2 regions of the Streptomyces nigra genome follow, and region 2 is predicted to be linked to the other one. Evidence: predicted binding sites of a transcription regulator. Region 2 holds the regulator's gene; the other holds the start of a gene.
What was found. The regulator HspR, encoded in region 2, represses chaperone genes until heat shock. The targets are predictions, from matches to a motif close to TTGAGNNNNNNNNNCTCAA.
Positions count from the first base shown of each region.

Region 1: lon (endopeptidase La) is a predicted target of HspR. The motif match lies at 4,637-4,655, and genes of this name have one in related genera.

Region 1 is NZ_CP029043.1:5,030,820-5,038,276, reverse strand. Features, by position in the region: gene DC008_RS23505 (protein phosphatase 2C domain-containing protein) at 1-555, shown strand, start outside; gene DC008_RS23500 (MarR family winged helix-turn-helix transcriptional regulator) at 571-1,065, opposite strand; gene DC008_RS23495 (lysozyme) at 1,291-2,130, shown strand; gene lon (endopeptidase La) at 2,200-4,614, opposite strand; gene DC008_RS23485 (spermidine synthase family protein) at 4,925-5,602, shown strand; gene DC008_RS23480 (response regulator transcription factor) at 5,735-6,472, shown strand; gene DC008_RS23475 (sensor histidine kinase) at 6,469-7,457, shown strand, end outside.
Region 2 is NZ_CP029043.1:3,979,318-3,986,774, reverse strand. Features, by position in the region: gene DC008_RS18460 (helix-turn-helix transcriptional regulator) at 1-824, opposite strand, end outside; partial or broken gene DC008_RS18455 (sugar ABC transporter substrate-binding protein) at 1,159-2,285, opposite strand; gene DC008_RS18450 (fibronectin type III domain-containing protein) at 2,590-4,254, shown strand; gene DC008_RS18445 (heat shock protein transcriptional repressor HspR) at 4,335-4,781, opposite strand; gene dnaJ (molecular chaperone DnaJ) at 4,787-5,968, opposite strand; gene grpE (nucleotide exchange factor GrpE) at 6,002-6,646, opposite strand; gene dnaK (molecular chaperone DnaK) at 6,646-7,457, opposite strand, start outside.

The sequences.
Region 1 (7,457 bases), 1.1 Mb from region 2:
GTGCCCCTCGCGGAGGTGCTGGCCCGGGCGATCGCGCGCACCGCCGAGGCCCACGCGGGGACTTGTGACCTTTCTCACCCGCGCACGCCCCAGGCAACCGTCGTCCTCGCGCGGTGGTCCGCCGGGGCGGTGGAGCACCTCGTCCTGTCCGACTCGGCCCTGCTGGTGGAGTCCCACGACGGGACGGTGACGCCCTGCCTCGACGACCGACTGGACCGGCTGCCGGCGTCGGCGCTGGCGACGCACGCCCATGTCGACACGTATCTGCGCAACAAGGAGGGCGGCTTCTTCACGGCGGCCGCCGACCCGGCGGTGGCGGAACGGGCGGTGACGGGGGCGCTGCCGCGCGACGAGGTGCGCACCCTGGCCGCGCTGACGGACGGGGCGACCCGCTGGGTGGAGCGCTTCCGGCAGGGCGACTGGCGCGACTGCCTCGGCTATGTCCGCGAGAAGGGCGCGGGGGCGCTGGTGGAGCGGGTACGCGCGCTGGAGCGGACGCACCCGGGGCGCGGCAAGCGGCACGACGACGCGACGGTCGTGTACGTGGAGCTGTGAGGCGGCCGGGGGCGGTTAATGGTCCATGCCCCGGTTCAGCTGGTTCAGCAGCCGGGCCAGCTCCGCCACTTCCTCGCGCTCCCAGTGGGACATCTGGGCGACATAGCTCGCCCGGCGGGCCTCGCGGACCTTGGCGACCCGGCGGCGGCCCTCCTCGGTGAGGTGTACCAGCCAGGCCCGGCCGTCCGCCGGGTCCGGTTCCCTGGCGACCAGGCCGAGGTCCTCCAGGGCGCGCAGCTGGCGCGACATGGTGGCCTTGCCGACGCCGATGTACGCGGCGAGTTCGGTGGCCCGCAGCTGTCCCGACTCGTCCAGACGGACCAGCAGCCCGTACGCCGCCGACTCCAGGTCCGGGTGGACCTCGCGGGCCATCTCGCCCTGCTTGGCCCGGGCGCGCCGGAAGAGGACCGTCAACTCGCGTTCCAGGTCCAGGAACTCGGGCTGGTCCATACCACCGCTGGAGCTACCGGGTCCGGGCGCCATCGCGTCGCCGTTGCCGTCTTCGTGCACGTCAGCCCCTGCCTCGTTTTCCCGGCCGTGAAAGTTTCCGCCAACCGGCGTCATCGCCGCAGCTCCGTCAGTATTTCGCAGGCTTAGACCAACGGCAGCCGCCAGGCCCTCTTCCACCTGGTCATTCCGCTGCCTAGCGTCGTACGCGGAGCATGCCGCTGACATGCTCACGCCACACCCGTGCGCGTTCCCCACCATGCGTCACCGAGCCTTCGGAGGCACGCTATGCCCGTGCACAGACCCGAACAGCGCCACCCCCACAGCCCGTATCCGACCGGACTCCTGCTCACCCTCGCACTCGCCCTGGCCCTGCTCGTCCTGACCGCCCAGCCGTCGTCAGCGCGGGACGGCGGCACCCCGCCACGCGGCTCCGCCTACATGGGCATGGGCGTCGCGGCGCACGACGGCACCACCGGCGTCCCCGCCGGCACCCTGGCCGCCCAGACGGAGGGTGTCGACGTCTCCAGCCACCAGGGCAACGTCGCCTGGTCGACCCTGTGGTCCAGCGGGGTCAAGTGGGCCTATGTGAAGGCCACCGAGGGGACGTACTACACCAACCCCTACTTCGCCCAGCAGTACAACGGCTCCTACAACGTGGGCATGATCCGCGGGGCGTACCACTTCGCGACCCCGGACACCACCAATGGAGCAACCCAGGCCGACTACTTCGTCGACCACGGCGGCGGCTGGTCCCGCGACGGCCGCACCCTGCCCGGTGTCCTCGACATCGAGTGGAACCCGTACGGCGACGCCTGCTTCGGCAAGTCCGCCAGCGGGATGGTCACCTGGATCCGCGACTTCGTGAACCGCTACAAGGCGCGCACCGGCCGCGACCCCGTCATCTACACGGCGACCAGCTGGTGGAAGCAGTGCACCGGCAACTCCAGCGCCTTCGCCTCGGCCAACCCGCTGTGGATCGCCCGGTACGCCGCGTCCGTGGGCGAACTGCCGGCCGGCTGGAGCTACTACACGATGTGGCAGTACACCTCGACCGGCCCGACCGTCGGCGACCACGACCGCTTCAACGGCGCCCTCGACCGGGTCGTGGCCCTGGCCAACGGCTGACGCCCCCGCACGGGGAGGGCCCGGGCCCCCACCTGGGGACCCGGGCCCTGCCCTGTCCGGCGGCGTCCGTCACGCCGCCGCCGGAACCTCCCGGGCCGCGTCGCTGGTGGCCGGCGACAGGGCCAGCTCCAGCACCTGGCGGACATCGGTCACGGCGTGGACGTCGAGCTTGTCCAGCACCTCGGCCGGGACGTCGTCCAGGTCGGGCTCGTTGCGCTTGGGGATGATCACGGTCGTGACCCCCGCGCGGTGCGCGGCGAGCAGCTTCTGCTTCACGCCGCCGATCGGCAGCACCCGGCCGGTCAGCGAGACCTCACCGGTCATCGCCACGTCCGTACGGACCAGCCGTCCGCTGAGCAGCGACGCGAGCGCCGTCGTCATCGTGATGCCCGCGCTCGGCCCGTCCTTCGGGACCGCGCCCGCCGGGAAGTGGATGTGCACGCCCCGGTCCTTGAGATCGGCGACGGGCAGCTCCAGCTCGGCGCCGCGGCTGCGCAGGAAGCTCAGCGCGATCTGGGCGCTCTCCTTCATCACGTCACCCAGCTGACCGGTCAGCGTCAGGCCCGCCGCGCCCGTCTCCGGGTCGGCCAGCGACGCCTCGACGAACAGGACGTCGCCGCCCGCGCCGGTCACCGCGAGACCTGTGGCCACGCCCGGCACGGCCGTACGGCGCTCCGCCGGGTCCTGGGCCGACTCGGGCACGTGGTGCGGCCGGCCGATCAGGCCGCGCAGCTCGTCCTCGCTGACGCTGAACGGCAGCTTCCGCTCGCCCAGTTCGTGCTGGGCCGCCACCTTGCGCAGCAGCCGCGCGATGGACCGCTCCAGGGTGCGCACGCCCGCCTCGCGGGTGTACTCGCCGGCGAGCTTGCGCAGCGCGCCCTCGTCGATGGTGACCTCGTCCGCGTTCAGTCCCGCCCGCTCCAGCTGGCGCGGGAGCAGGTGGTCGCGGGCGATGACGACCTTCTCGTCCTCGGTGTAGCCGTCGAGCCGGACCAGTTCCATACGGTCGAGCAGCGCCTCCGGGATGGCCTCCAGCACATTGGCGGTGGCCAGGAAGACGACGTCGCTCAGGTCGAGCTCGACCTCCAGGTAGTGGTCCCGGAACGTGTGGTTCTGCGCCGGGTCGAGCACTTCGAGGAGCGCGGCCGCGGGGTCGCCGCGGAAGTCGGAGCCGACCTTGTCGATCTCGTCGAGCAGGACCACCGGGTTCATCGACCCGGCCTCCTTGATCGCCCGCACGATCCGGCCGGGCAGGGCCCCGACGTACGTACGGCGGTGGCCGCGGATCTCGGCCTCGTCGCGCACACCGCCGAGGGCGACACGCACGAACTTGCGCCCCATGGCGTGGGCGACGGACTCGCCCAGCGAGGTCTTGCCGACACCGGGCGGGCCGACGAGCGCCAGCACGGCACCGCCGCGCCGCCCGCCGACGACACCGAGGCCGCGCTCACCGCGCCGCTTGCGCACCGCGAGGTACTCGGTGATCCGCTCCTTCACGTCCTCGAGACCGGAGTGCTCGGCGTCCAGCACGCCCTTGGCGCCCTGGATGTCGTAGGCGTCCTCGGTGCGCTCGTTCCACGGCAGCTCCAGGACGGTGTCCAGCCAGGTCCGGATCCAGGAGCCCTCGGGCGACTGGTCGCTCGACCGCTCCAGCTTGTCGACCTCCTTGAGCGCGGCCTCGCGGACCTTCTCCGGCAGGTCGGCGGCCTCCACGCGGGCGCGGTAGTCGTCGGACTCCTCGCCCTCCTGCTCGCCGTTCAGCTCGCGCAGCTCCTTGCGGACGGCCTCCAGCTGGCGGCGCAGCAGGAACTCGCGCTGCTGCTTGTCGACGCCCTCCTGGACGTCCTTGGCGATGGTCTCGGCCACGTCCTGCTCGGCGAGGTGGTCGCGCAGCTGCTGCGTGGCGAGCTTGAGCCGGGCCACCGGGTCGGCGGTCTCCAGCAGCTCGACCTTCTGCTCGGTGGTCAGGAAGGGCGAGTATCCGGAGTTGTCGGCGAGCTGCGAGACGTCGTCGATGGCCTGCACCCGGTCCACGACCTGCCAGGCACCGCGCTTGCGCAGCCAGGCGGTGGCGAGCGCCTTGTACTCCTTCACCAGCTCCGCCACCTGTCCGGGCAGCGGATCGGGCACGCTCTGGTCGACGGGCGTGCCCTCGACCCACAGCGCCGCACCCGGCCCGGTGGTGCCCGCGCCGATACGCACCCGGCCCCGGCCGCGGATCAGGGCACCGGGATCACCGTCGGCCAGCCGGCCGACCTGCTCCACGGTGCCGAGCACCCCGGTGCTCGCGTAGGTCCCGTCGATACGCGGCACCAGCAGCACCCGGGGCTTGCCGGGCGTGGACCGCGCGGCGGCCTGCGCGGCCTCCACGGCGGCACGCACATCGGCGTCGTTCAAGTCCAGGGGGACCACCATCCCGGGCAGCACGACCTCGTCGTCGAGCGGCAGCACGGGCAGGGTGAGCGGTGTGGACGTCGAAGCCATGATCTCCCCTTAGGCAGTCAAGTTGAGTTACGCCGACTCAATGCTCGGGGCTGCCCGATTGTTCCCGGCACTCCGGCACGTTCGCTGACAGCGATCGACGGCGAACCCGGCGTGTGGAATCCACGGGGTCGACAGGGGAAGCGGCGAGTCGAAGGCCGCTATTCCGGCCGGTCCCCGGCCACCGGAATCCCGGCGTGCGTAGCCGACGGCACGGTGACCGAGCCGGTCCCCGCCCGGGAGGCGGTCACGGCGTTCGCTCTCGGCGATCGGGTGCTCACCGCAGCCCCCTCCCCCCTGGCAGGATGGCCCGATGTCCACTTCGTACGACACGCCTGTGGTTCTGGACCGTCGCGAAGGCCCCTATGGGGAGGTGGTGCTGCGGCGGCACGGGGAGCTGCTGCAGATCATCGCCAACGGCTGCTTCCTGATGGACACCTCCGACGGCCGCTCGGAGCGGCTGCTGGTGGACGCGGCGCTGGACGCGCTGGGCGACCGTTCACGGCCGCACATCCTGATCGGCGGGCTCGGGGTCGGGTTCTCGCTCGCACACGCCGCGGCCGACCCGCGGCCGGGGCGGATCACCGTCGCGGAGCGCGAGCGCGCGATCATCGACTGGCATCTCGGCGGGCCGCTGTCCGGCCTCTCCGGGGCGGCGCTCGCGGACCCGCGGACGTCGATCCTGGAGACCGATCTCGTCACCCACGTGTATGAGACATCCGCCACGTACGACGCGCTCTGCCTCGACATCGACAACGGGCCCGGTTGGACCGTCACCGACGGCAACGAGAGCCTGTACTCACCGGACGGACTGGCCGCCTGCGCAAGGGCGTTGACACCGGGTGGGGTACTGGCCGTATGGTCCGCTCAGCCCTCTCCGGAATTCGAAGAAACCTTGCGCAATGCCGGATTCCAGCAGGTGCGTACCGATGAGATCCCCGTTGCCCGGGGCGTTCCGGACGTCGTGCACCTCGCCGTCCGACCTGGATAGCCCTGGCACGGTGACTCCCCGTACTCTGCTTCCCTGACGCGGATCATTCAAGCGTCAATCGCAAGCATGCGCAGGCACAGCCAGTAAGCGGGATCACCCCACGGATTCCGGAAAGCAACTTTGGGGCGGGCGATGGAGCAGACACACACCTCCCACAACGGCACGGCGGCGACCCCCGGCGCACAGCGCCGGGTCCTGGTGGTCGAGGACGATCCGACCATCGTGGACGCCATCGCGGCCCGTCTGCGCGCCGAGGGATTCCTCGTGCAGACCGCGGGTGACGGCCCGGCGGCCGTCGACACGGCCGAGGCCTGGCAGCCCGACCTGCTGATCCTCGACATCATGCTGCCGGGCTTCGACGGCCTGGAGGTCTGCCGCCGGGTGCAGGCCCAGCGGCCGGTGCCGGTCATGATGCTGACCGCGCGGGACGACGAGACGGACATGCTGGTCGGGCTCGGCGTCGGCGCCGACGACTACATGACCAAGCCGTTCTCCATGCGGGAGCTGGCGGCACGCGTGCACGTGCTGCTGCGCCGCGTCGAGCGCGCCGCCCTCGCGGCCACCACGCCGCGCTCGGGCATCCTGCGCCTCGGCGAGCTGGAGATCGACCACGCGCAGCGGCGTGTGCGGGTCCGCAGCGAGGACGTGCATCTGACGCCGACCGAGTTCGACCTGCTGGTGTGCCTGGCGAACACCCCGCGCGCGGTCCTCTCGCGCGAGCAGCTGCTCGCCGAGGTGTGGGACTGGGCGGACGCCTCCGGCACCCGCACCGTGGACAGCCACATCAAGGCGCTGCGCCGGAAGATCGGGGCCGAGCGCATCCGCACCGTGCACGGCGTGGGCTACGCCCTGGAGACGCCGACGCCATGAGCGACGGTCCGGCCGCGCGGAGAGGCCCCGGGGAGCCCTGGGGCGGCGTACGTCCGTTCTCGATCAAGACCAAGCTGGGCGCGCTCGTCGTCATCGCGGTCCTGATCACCACCGGACTGTCGATGATCGCGGTGCGCACCCAGACGGAGCTGCGCTTCATCACGGTCTTCTCGATGATCGCCACGCTGCTCATCACGCAGTTCGTGGCGCATTCGCTCACCGCGCCGCTGGACGAGATGAACACGGTGGCCCGCTCCATCTCCCAGGGCGACTACACGCGCCGGGTCAGCGAGAGCCGCCGCGACGAACTGGGCGACCTGGCCGGGACGATCAACCTCATGGCCGACGAGCTGGAGGCCCAGGACCAGCAGCGCAAGGAGCTGGTCGCGAACGTCTCCCACGAGCTGCGCACCCCGATCGCCGGCCTGCGCGCGGTCCTGGAGAACGTGGTCGACGGCATCGCCGAGGCCGACCCGGAGACGATGCGCACGGCGCTGAAGCAGACCGAGCGCCTCGGCCGGCTCGTGGAGACCCTGCTGGACCTGTCCCGCCTGGACAACGGCGTCGTCCCGCTGCGGATGCGGCGCTTCGAGGTGTGGCCCTATCTGTCCGGGGTGCTGAAGGAGGCCAACATGGTCGCCTCCGCGCGCGCGGGCATGACCTCGGGCTCCGGCAGCCACACCCGTACGGACGTGCATCTGCACCTCGACGTGTCCCCGCCGGAGCTGACCGCGCACGCCGACCCCGAGCGCATCCACCAGGTCGTCGCCAACCTCATCGACAACGCGATCAAGCACAGCCCGCCGCACGGCCGGGTCACGGTCAAGGCGCGGCGCGGCCCGCACCCGGAGTCGCTGGAGCTGGAGGTCCTGGACGAGGGCCCGGGCATTCCGCGCTCGGACTGGCACCGGGTCTTCGAGCGGTTCAACCGGGGCGCCGTCAGCCGCCCGCACGGCCCGGGCAGCGACGGCGGCACCGGACTGGG
Region 2 (7,457 bases):
AGCAGCGCGGCGATGGACTGCTCCCGGTGCGAGATGCCCTCGAAGCCGGTGTCGGGGATCGGGGCGGTGAGCGGGATCGCCAGCCGCCACAGCCGGTCGAACGCCGTCACCAGGTAGTTGACGAGGGCCGGGTGCCGCAGCTCCAGCGCCATCGTGCGGTCGGTGTTCGCCGGGATGAAGGCCACCGTGCGGTCGAAGAGGATCAGCCGGTCGATGACCTCGTCCAGGGTGCGGGCCTCCACCGCTTCACCCATCAGCTCCAGGTAGTTGAGCAGCCCTTGCCCGTGCCGGGCCACATGCGTGTACAGGTCGCGCATCCGCACGCCCCGGCCGCGCAGCGCCATCGCCCGGTGCAGGCCCTCCGTCAGCTCGTGCTCGGGACGGATGCCGCCGGGCTGCACGGTCAGCACCTCGCGGGTGCACGCCTGCGTGGCCTCGTCCAGCGCGGCCTGGATACGCGCGTCACCGTCGAGGATGCGCAGGGCGGTGCCCTCGACGCCGGACGCCTGGCTGGGGAGCGGGGCGAGTCCGGCGTACCGCTCGAAGGCCGCGACCGCCGAGCCCATCCGCAGCTGGGCCGTGCTGACCTCGTCGTACATCCCGCGCAGCAGCCGGGTCATGACCTCCTGGGGGGAGGTCGGCACCAGCCAGTCCATGTCGTCGGGGTCCGGGTGCAGCAGCGCCAGCTCCAGCAGGCAGGGCACCGGTCCGGCGTCCGGGCGGGACACCCGGCCGCGGCGGACGGCCCGGGAGTACACGCGGTCCCCGGCCTCACACAGGCGGTCGGCGCCATGGGGATGCTCCTGCTCCCCGTGCCCGGCCATCGCTCCATCCACCCCCGGTCTCGCCTCGCGCGCCGGTACCGCGCCCGGCCCTGCGGGCCTGAGGTTCGCTCGCGCTTCCGCAGCGCAACTATGCGCGGACGGGCCGTGGTCCGCAACACGGCTCCCGGCGCGCGCCGGGCCACAACATCCCGTTACATCCTGGTATTTCCGTCCCTCAGGGGCGCCGGTCTGCAACAAGCTGATGGGGTGTTTTCAGCCGTGTAGGCCGCGCACAGGCCGATCTCCGCCCATGAGGTCCGTCGAGGGGTCCGGACAACGCGGGAGCCGCCGGGGCGCGATGCCCCGGCGGCTCCCCTGGATCGTCCGTCGGCGGCTACTTGTTGAGGCCCGCCTGCTGGCACGCTGCCTTGTACTTGGCCGTGCAGATCTCGGACAGCTTGTAGATGCCGTCGGCCAGGACCGTCTTGTCGATGTTCGACTTGGTCAGGGCGGACACCGGGACCAGCAGCGCCGGGATGTCCTGGTGGGTGGGGCTGTCGACCTGGTCCTGGGTGAGGGAGTCGAACTGGATGTCCTTGCCCTGGACCTTGGCGACGGCCATCTCGGCGGCGCTCTCGGCCTCGTGCGGGTAGGACTTGTACACGCTCATGTACTGCTCGCCGCTCAGGATGCGCTGCACGGCGTCCAGTTCGGCGTCCTGCCCGGTGATGGGCGGCAGCTGGGTCACGCCTGCGGCCTTCAGGGCCTTGATGACACCGCCGGCCATGCCGTCGTTGGCGGAGTAGACACCCTTGATGTTGTTGAGGCCGATCTCGTTGAGCGCCTCGGTCATGTTGGCCTGGGCGTTCTCCGGCTTCCAGTCCTTGGTGTCGTACGACTTGGCTATGTCCACCGTGCCCTTGAGCTCGGAGAGCGCGCCCGACTTGAACTGCTTGGCGTTGGGGTCGGTGAGCGAGCCGTTCATCATGACGATCTTGTCCGACGAGTCGACGTCGCCCATCGCCTCCAGCAGCGAGCGGGCCTGCACCTCGCCGACCAGCTCGTTGTCGAAGGAGACGTAGGCGTCGATCGGGCCCTCGGCGAGGCGGTCGTAGGCGATGACCGGGATACCGGCGTCCTTGGCCTTCTCCACACCGCCCGCGATGGCGTGCGCGTCCACGGCGTCCAGCAGGATGACGTCGACCTGGTCGTCGACCATCTGCTGGAGCTGCTCCGCCTGCTTCTTCGCGTCCGCGTCGGCGTTGCGGTAGACGACCTTGCCCTGCCGGCTGGTGAGGCTCTCCACCTTCTTCTTGATGATGGGGTAGTCGAACTTGTCGTACCGGGTGTTCGCGGTCTCCGGCAGCAGCAGGCCCACGGTGACGTCGTTGCCCTTCGTCGGGCTCGCCTCGCTGCTGTCGCCCGTTACCCCCAGCCCCCGCACGCGCCCAGCGCGAGGGTCATCGTGGAAGCGGCGGCCACGGCGGTGGCGGTACGGCGCAGAGAGCGCAAGGGACGCATAGAGAAGCTCACTTCTGGTGCCTTCGGGACACGGGCGCTCCATTGCGCCCCAATGTCTGAAAAGACAACGCGCCGACGCCCCCCAGCGTCAAGCGGAACCACTTAACGAGTGCGCAACACTACGCTCCGTCGATCATGTAAAGACATTGCGGAACTTCGCGATTCACCTGTTACACCCCCTCCACCGGATCCCACCCGGCGAGCAGGCGGAGGCGGTAGCGGAATCCGTACAACCAACCCCGTTCGTGGTGAGTCCTGTTCAGGACGGCTCGCACCGCCGTCCCGTACTCGACCAGAGGATCGAATGAACCCAGCCAGACGCGCGACCGCCGCCGCGGCGACGACGGTCGCGCTCGCCACCGCGGGCACCCTGCTCACCACGGTCACCCCGGCGTCGGCCGCGGTGACCTGCACGTCACCGGTCTTCAAACGGCAGTTCTTCGCGAACACGTCCTTCTCCGGCACCGCCAAGAAGACGGACTGCGACAGCGCCATCGACCAGAGCTGGACCGGCGCCCCCATCACCGGACTCCCGAAGGACAACTTCGGCGTCCGCTGGAGCGTCACCCGCGACTTCGGCTCCGGCGGCCCCTTCACCCTCACCGCCTCCGCCCTCGACGGCATCCGCGTCCACCTCGACGGCACCCGCAAGATCGACCTGTGGAAGAACACCTCCACCACGGTCACCAAGACCCTGAACCTCACCATCCCCTCCGGCAGACACACCCTGCGCGTGGACTACGTCAACTGGACCGGCAGCGCCAAGGTCAAGTTCACGTACACCCCCCGCACCACCGCCTCGGTGGACAAGACGAAACCCCTCGCCCCCACCGGCGCGAAGGCCGTCTACGACACCACCACCGGCAAGACGAAACTCACCTGGACCGCGAGCAAGGAGATGGACCTCTCCGGCTACCGCGTCTACCGCCGCCTCAAGGGCGCCTCGTTCAGCGCCACGCCCCTCGCGACGACCACCTCCACCTCGTACACGGACACGACCCTCCCGAAGACGGGCGCGACCTACTACTACGAGGTCCGCGCCAGGGACAAGGCGGGCAACGAAAGCACAGGCTCCACGGACCAGCCGGTGACGACGGTCGACCTCACGCCCCCCGGGCGGGTCGGGCCGGTCGCGGTGCTGGGCACGACCGCGGGCAACTCCGTCAGCTGGCCGGCCTCCACGGCGAAGGACGTGCACCACTACGAGGTGTGGGGTGCGCCGGACGGCCAGTCCGACCCGGACGGCCCCACCCTCGTGCTCGGTACGTCATGGACGGACGTCACGGCTCCCGTCGGCTCGGCCTACCGCTACACGGTGCAGGCCGTCGACGCGGCCGGGAACATCGCCGCGCCCTCCGAGCCCCAGGTCGTCACCCGTCCCGCGGCCTCCACGACGCCCGCGCCCTCCGGCCTGACGAGCACGCTCGGGGACTCGATGACGTGGCTGCGCTGGACGCCCGCGCAGGGCTCCCCGGCCGCCTCCTCCTACCGGGTCTACCGCCGGACGGCGGCGGACGGCGGCTGGACACTGCTGGGCAGCGTCTCGACGGCGTCGTACGAGGACCGCACCGCCCCGAAGGGCAAGGCGTACTACTACGTGGCCGCCGTCGACGGCACGGGTGCCGACTCCGTGCCCTCCCCGCAGCTGACCGTGGACCGGCTCACCCCGGCCACCGCGACGGGCCCCGCCCAGCCGCGGCTGACCCTGGTCTCCTCCGGCGGTACCCGCCATCCCATCATCGTGAAGGCCGAACCGGGGGCGGGCGACGAGGGACGGCTGCTGCAGGGGTACACCTGGGACATCTCGGGCGCGTGCGGCGACAGCGGCCTCGGCCACATGTCGACGACCGGCACCATCGAGTGGACCCCTCCGTACAACGGCCCCTGCATGGTGACCGTGTTCGCCGTGGACGCCTACGGCCGCACCGGTGAGCGCGGCGCCTGGCTCGAGTTCACCGTGAACCGCTGACCTCGTCACAGCGCACACGAAAGGGGCCCGGAGAAGATCTCCGGGCCCCTTTTCCGTTTTTGTGGCTGTGCGTGGCCGGGCTAGTCCTTCGCGCGCTTCGGGCGCCAGACGACCAGGGCGCTGGTCTGCTGGACCTCCTGGTACGGGACCAGGTCGCGGCGGTACGACGCGTGCACCGCCGCCTCGCGCTGGCGCATCGTCGCCGCCGCGCCGTCCAGGGCCGCCTGCAGTTCGGCGACGCGGGTCTGGAGCGCGGCGACCTGGTTCTCCAGTTCGATGATGCGCTTGATGCCGGCCAGGTTGATGCCCTCGTCCTGCGACAACTGCTGCACCTGGCGGAGCAGTTCGATGTCGCGGGCCGAGTAGCGCCGGCCCCGCCCGGGCGTGCGGTCCGGGGAGACCAGGCCGAGGCGGTCGTACTGACGGAGGGTCTGCGGGTGCAGGCCGGACAGCTGGGCCGCCACCGAGATGACGTAGACCGGGGTCTCCTCGGTCAGTTCATACGGGTTGCGCCGACGACCGTCCATCTGACTCATGCTCCCTTCGCGGCCTGGAACAGCTCCGCCCGCGGGTCCTCGCCCGCGGTCGCCTCGCGATACGCCTCCAGCGCTTCACGAGCCTTCCCCGTCACGTCCTTCGGGACACTCACCTCGACGGTGATCAGCAGGTCCCCGCGGGTGCCGTCCTTGCGGACCGCGCCCTTGCCCCGCGCCCGCATGGTGCGCCCGTTGGGCGTGCCCGGCGGCAGCTTCAGGGTCACGGCGGGACCGCCCAGGGTCGGGACCCTGACCTCGCCGCCGAGGGCCGCCTCCGCGAACGTCACGGGGACGGTCACCGTCAGGTTGTCGTCCTTGCGCCCGAAGACCGGGTGCGGGTCGACGTGGACGGTGACGTACAGGTCACCGGCGGGGCCGCCCCGCTCGCCGGGCGCGCCCTTGCCGCGCAGCCGGATGCGCTGCCCGTCGGACACCCCGGCGGGGATGCGGACCTGCATCGTCCGGGACGACTTGGCCCGGCCGCTGCCCTTGCACTCCGCGCACGGGTGCTCGGCGATCAGACCGCGGCCCTTGCAGTCCGGGCACGGGTCGGTCAGCGAGAAGCCGCCGCCCGAGCCGCGGGCCACCTGGCCGGTGCCGACACAGGTCGGGCACACACGCGGGGTGCCGTTCTTGTCACCGGTGCCGGCGCACGCCTTGCACGGCGACTGGGAGGACATCCGCAGCGGGACCGTCGCACCCTCGATCGCCTCGGTGAAGCTGAGGCTGACCTCGGTGTCGATGTCCTGGCCGCGCCGGGGCTGGGTACGGGTCGTCCCCGGTCCGCCCCGGTTGAACAGGCCACCGAAGACATCGCCCAGCCCGCCGCCGAAGCCGCCGGCTCCGGCCTGGCCGCCGCCCTGCGCGCCCCCGAAGAGATCGCTCAGGTCGAAGTTGAACGAGCCGCCCGCGCCGCCCGGGCCCGGGCGGAAGCCGCCGTTGCCGAACAGGGCGCGGGCCTCGTCGTACTCCTTGCGCTTCTTGGGGTCGCCGAGGATGTCGTTCGCCTCGGAGATCTCCTTGAAACGCTCCTCGGCCTTGGCGTTGCCCTTGTTGGCGTCCGGGTGGAACTCGCGGGCGAGCTTCCGGTACGCCTTCTTGATCTCGGCCTCGGTGGCGTCCTTGGGGACGCCGAGGACCTTGTAGTAGTCCTTCTCGATGAAGTCCTTGGTGCTCATCCTCGACGTCCCTCCTTCCTCATCGGTTCAACGTCAGCCCTCGTCCGGGCCACCGCTCTCCTTGTCGTCGGCCGCCTCCGCGGACTCCTCCTTGACGGTCTGCGCGCCCGGCTGGGGCTCGGCTACGGCCACCCGCGCGGGGCGGATGGTGCGTTCGCCGATGCGATACCCCGGCTGGAGGATCGCGACGCAGGTCGTCTCGGTGACGTCCGGCGCGTAGCTGTGCATCAGCGCCTCGTGGATCGTCGGGTCGAAGGGCTCGCCCTCCTTGCCGAACTGCTGGAGGCCCATCTTCGCCGCGACGGTCTCCAGCGACTCCGCGACGGACTTGAACCCGCCGACGAGCTCGCCGTGTTCCCGCGCGCGGCCGATGTCGTCGAGCACGGGCAGGAGCTCGGTCAGGAGGTTCGCGACGGCGATCTCCTTGACCGTGATCCGGTCCCGCTCCACGCGGCGGCGGTAGTTCTGGTACTCGGCCTGGAGCCGCTGGAGGTCCGCGGTGCGCTCGCCGAGCGCGGTGCGCACCTGGTCCAGCTGGGCCACCAGGCCCGGGTCTGCGTGTCCGTCCCCGGCCGGGGCCGTCCCCTCGTGGGGGGCCGCCTTCGGCTCGGCGTCGTCAGGGGTGGCGCCGGAGGGGACGTCGGGCTTCTCCTCGAAGCCCGGGGTCTCCTCCGTCATTACGCGGCACCGTCCTTACGCTCGTCGTCCACGATCTCGGCGTCCACCACGTCGTCGTCGGCGGCCTTGGCGCCACCGGCCTCGGCACCCTCGGCGCCGGCACCGGCGGCCTGGGCGTCGGCGTACATGGCCTGGCCGACCTTCTGGGAGACCGCGGCGACCTTCTCGGTGGCCGTGCGGATCTCCGCGGTGTCCTCGCCCTTGAGCGCGGCCTTCAGCTCCTCGACGGCGGACTCGACCTCGGTCTTGACCTCGGCCGGGACCTTGTCCTCGTTGTCCTTGAGGAACTTCTCCGTCTGGTAGACGAGCTGCTCGCCCTGGTTGCGCGCCTCGGCGGCCTCGCGGCGGGCGTGGTCCTCCTCCGCGTACTTCTCGGCCTCTTCGCGCATCCGGTTGACCTCGTCCTTCGGCAGCGAGGAGCCACCGGTGACGGTCATCTTCTGCTCCTTGCCCGTGCCCAGGTCCTTGGCGGTCACGTGCATGATGCCGTTGGCGTCGATGTCGAAGGACACCTCGATCTGCGGGACGCCACGCGGCGCCGGCGGCAGACCGGTCAGCTCGAACATCCCGAGCTTCTTGTTGTACGCCGCGATCTCGCGCTCGCCCTGGTAGACCTGGATCTGCACGGACGGCTGGTTGTCCTCGGCCGTCGTGAAGATCTCGGACCGCTTGGTCGGGATCGTGGTGTTGCGCTCGATGAGCTTGGTCATGATGCCGCCCTTGGTCTCGATACCGAGGGACAGCGGGGTCACGTCGAGGAGCAGGACGTCCTTGACCTCACCCTTGAGGACACCGGCCTGGAGCGAGGCGC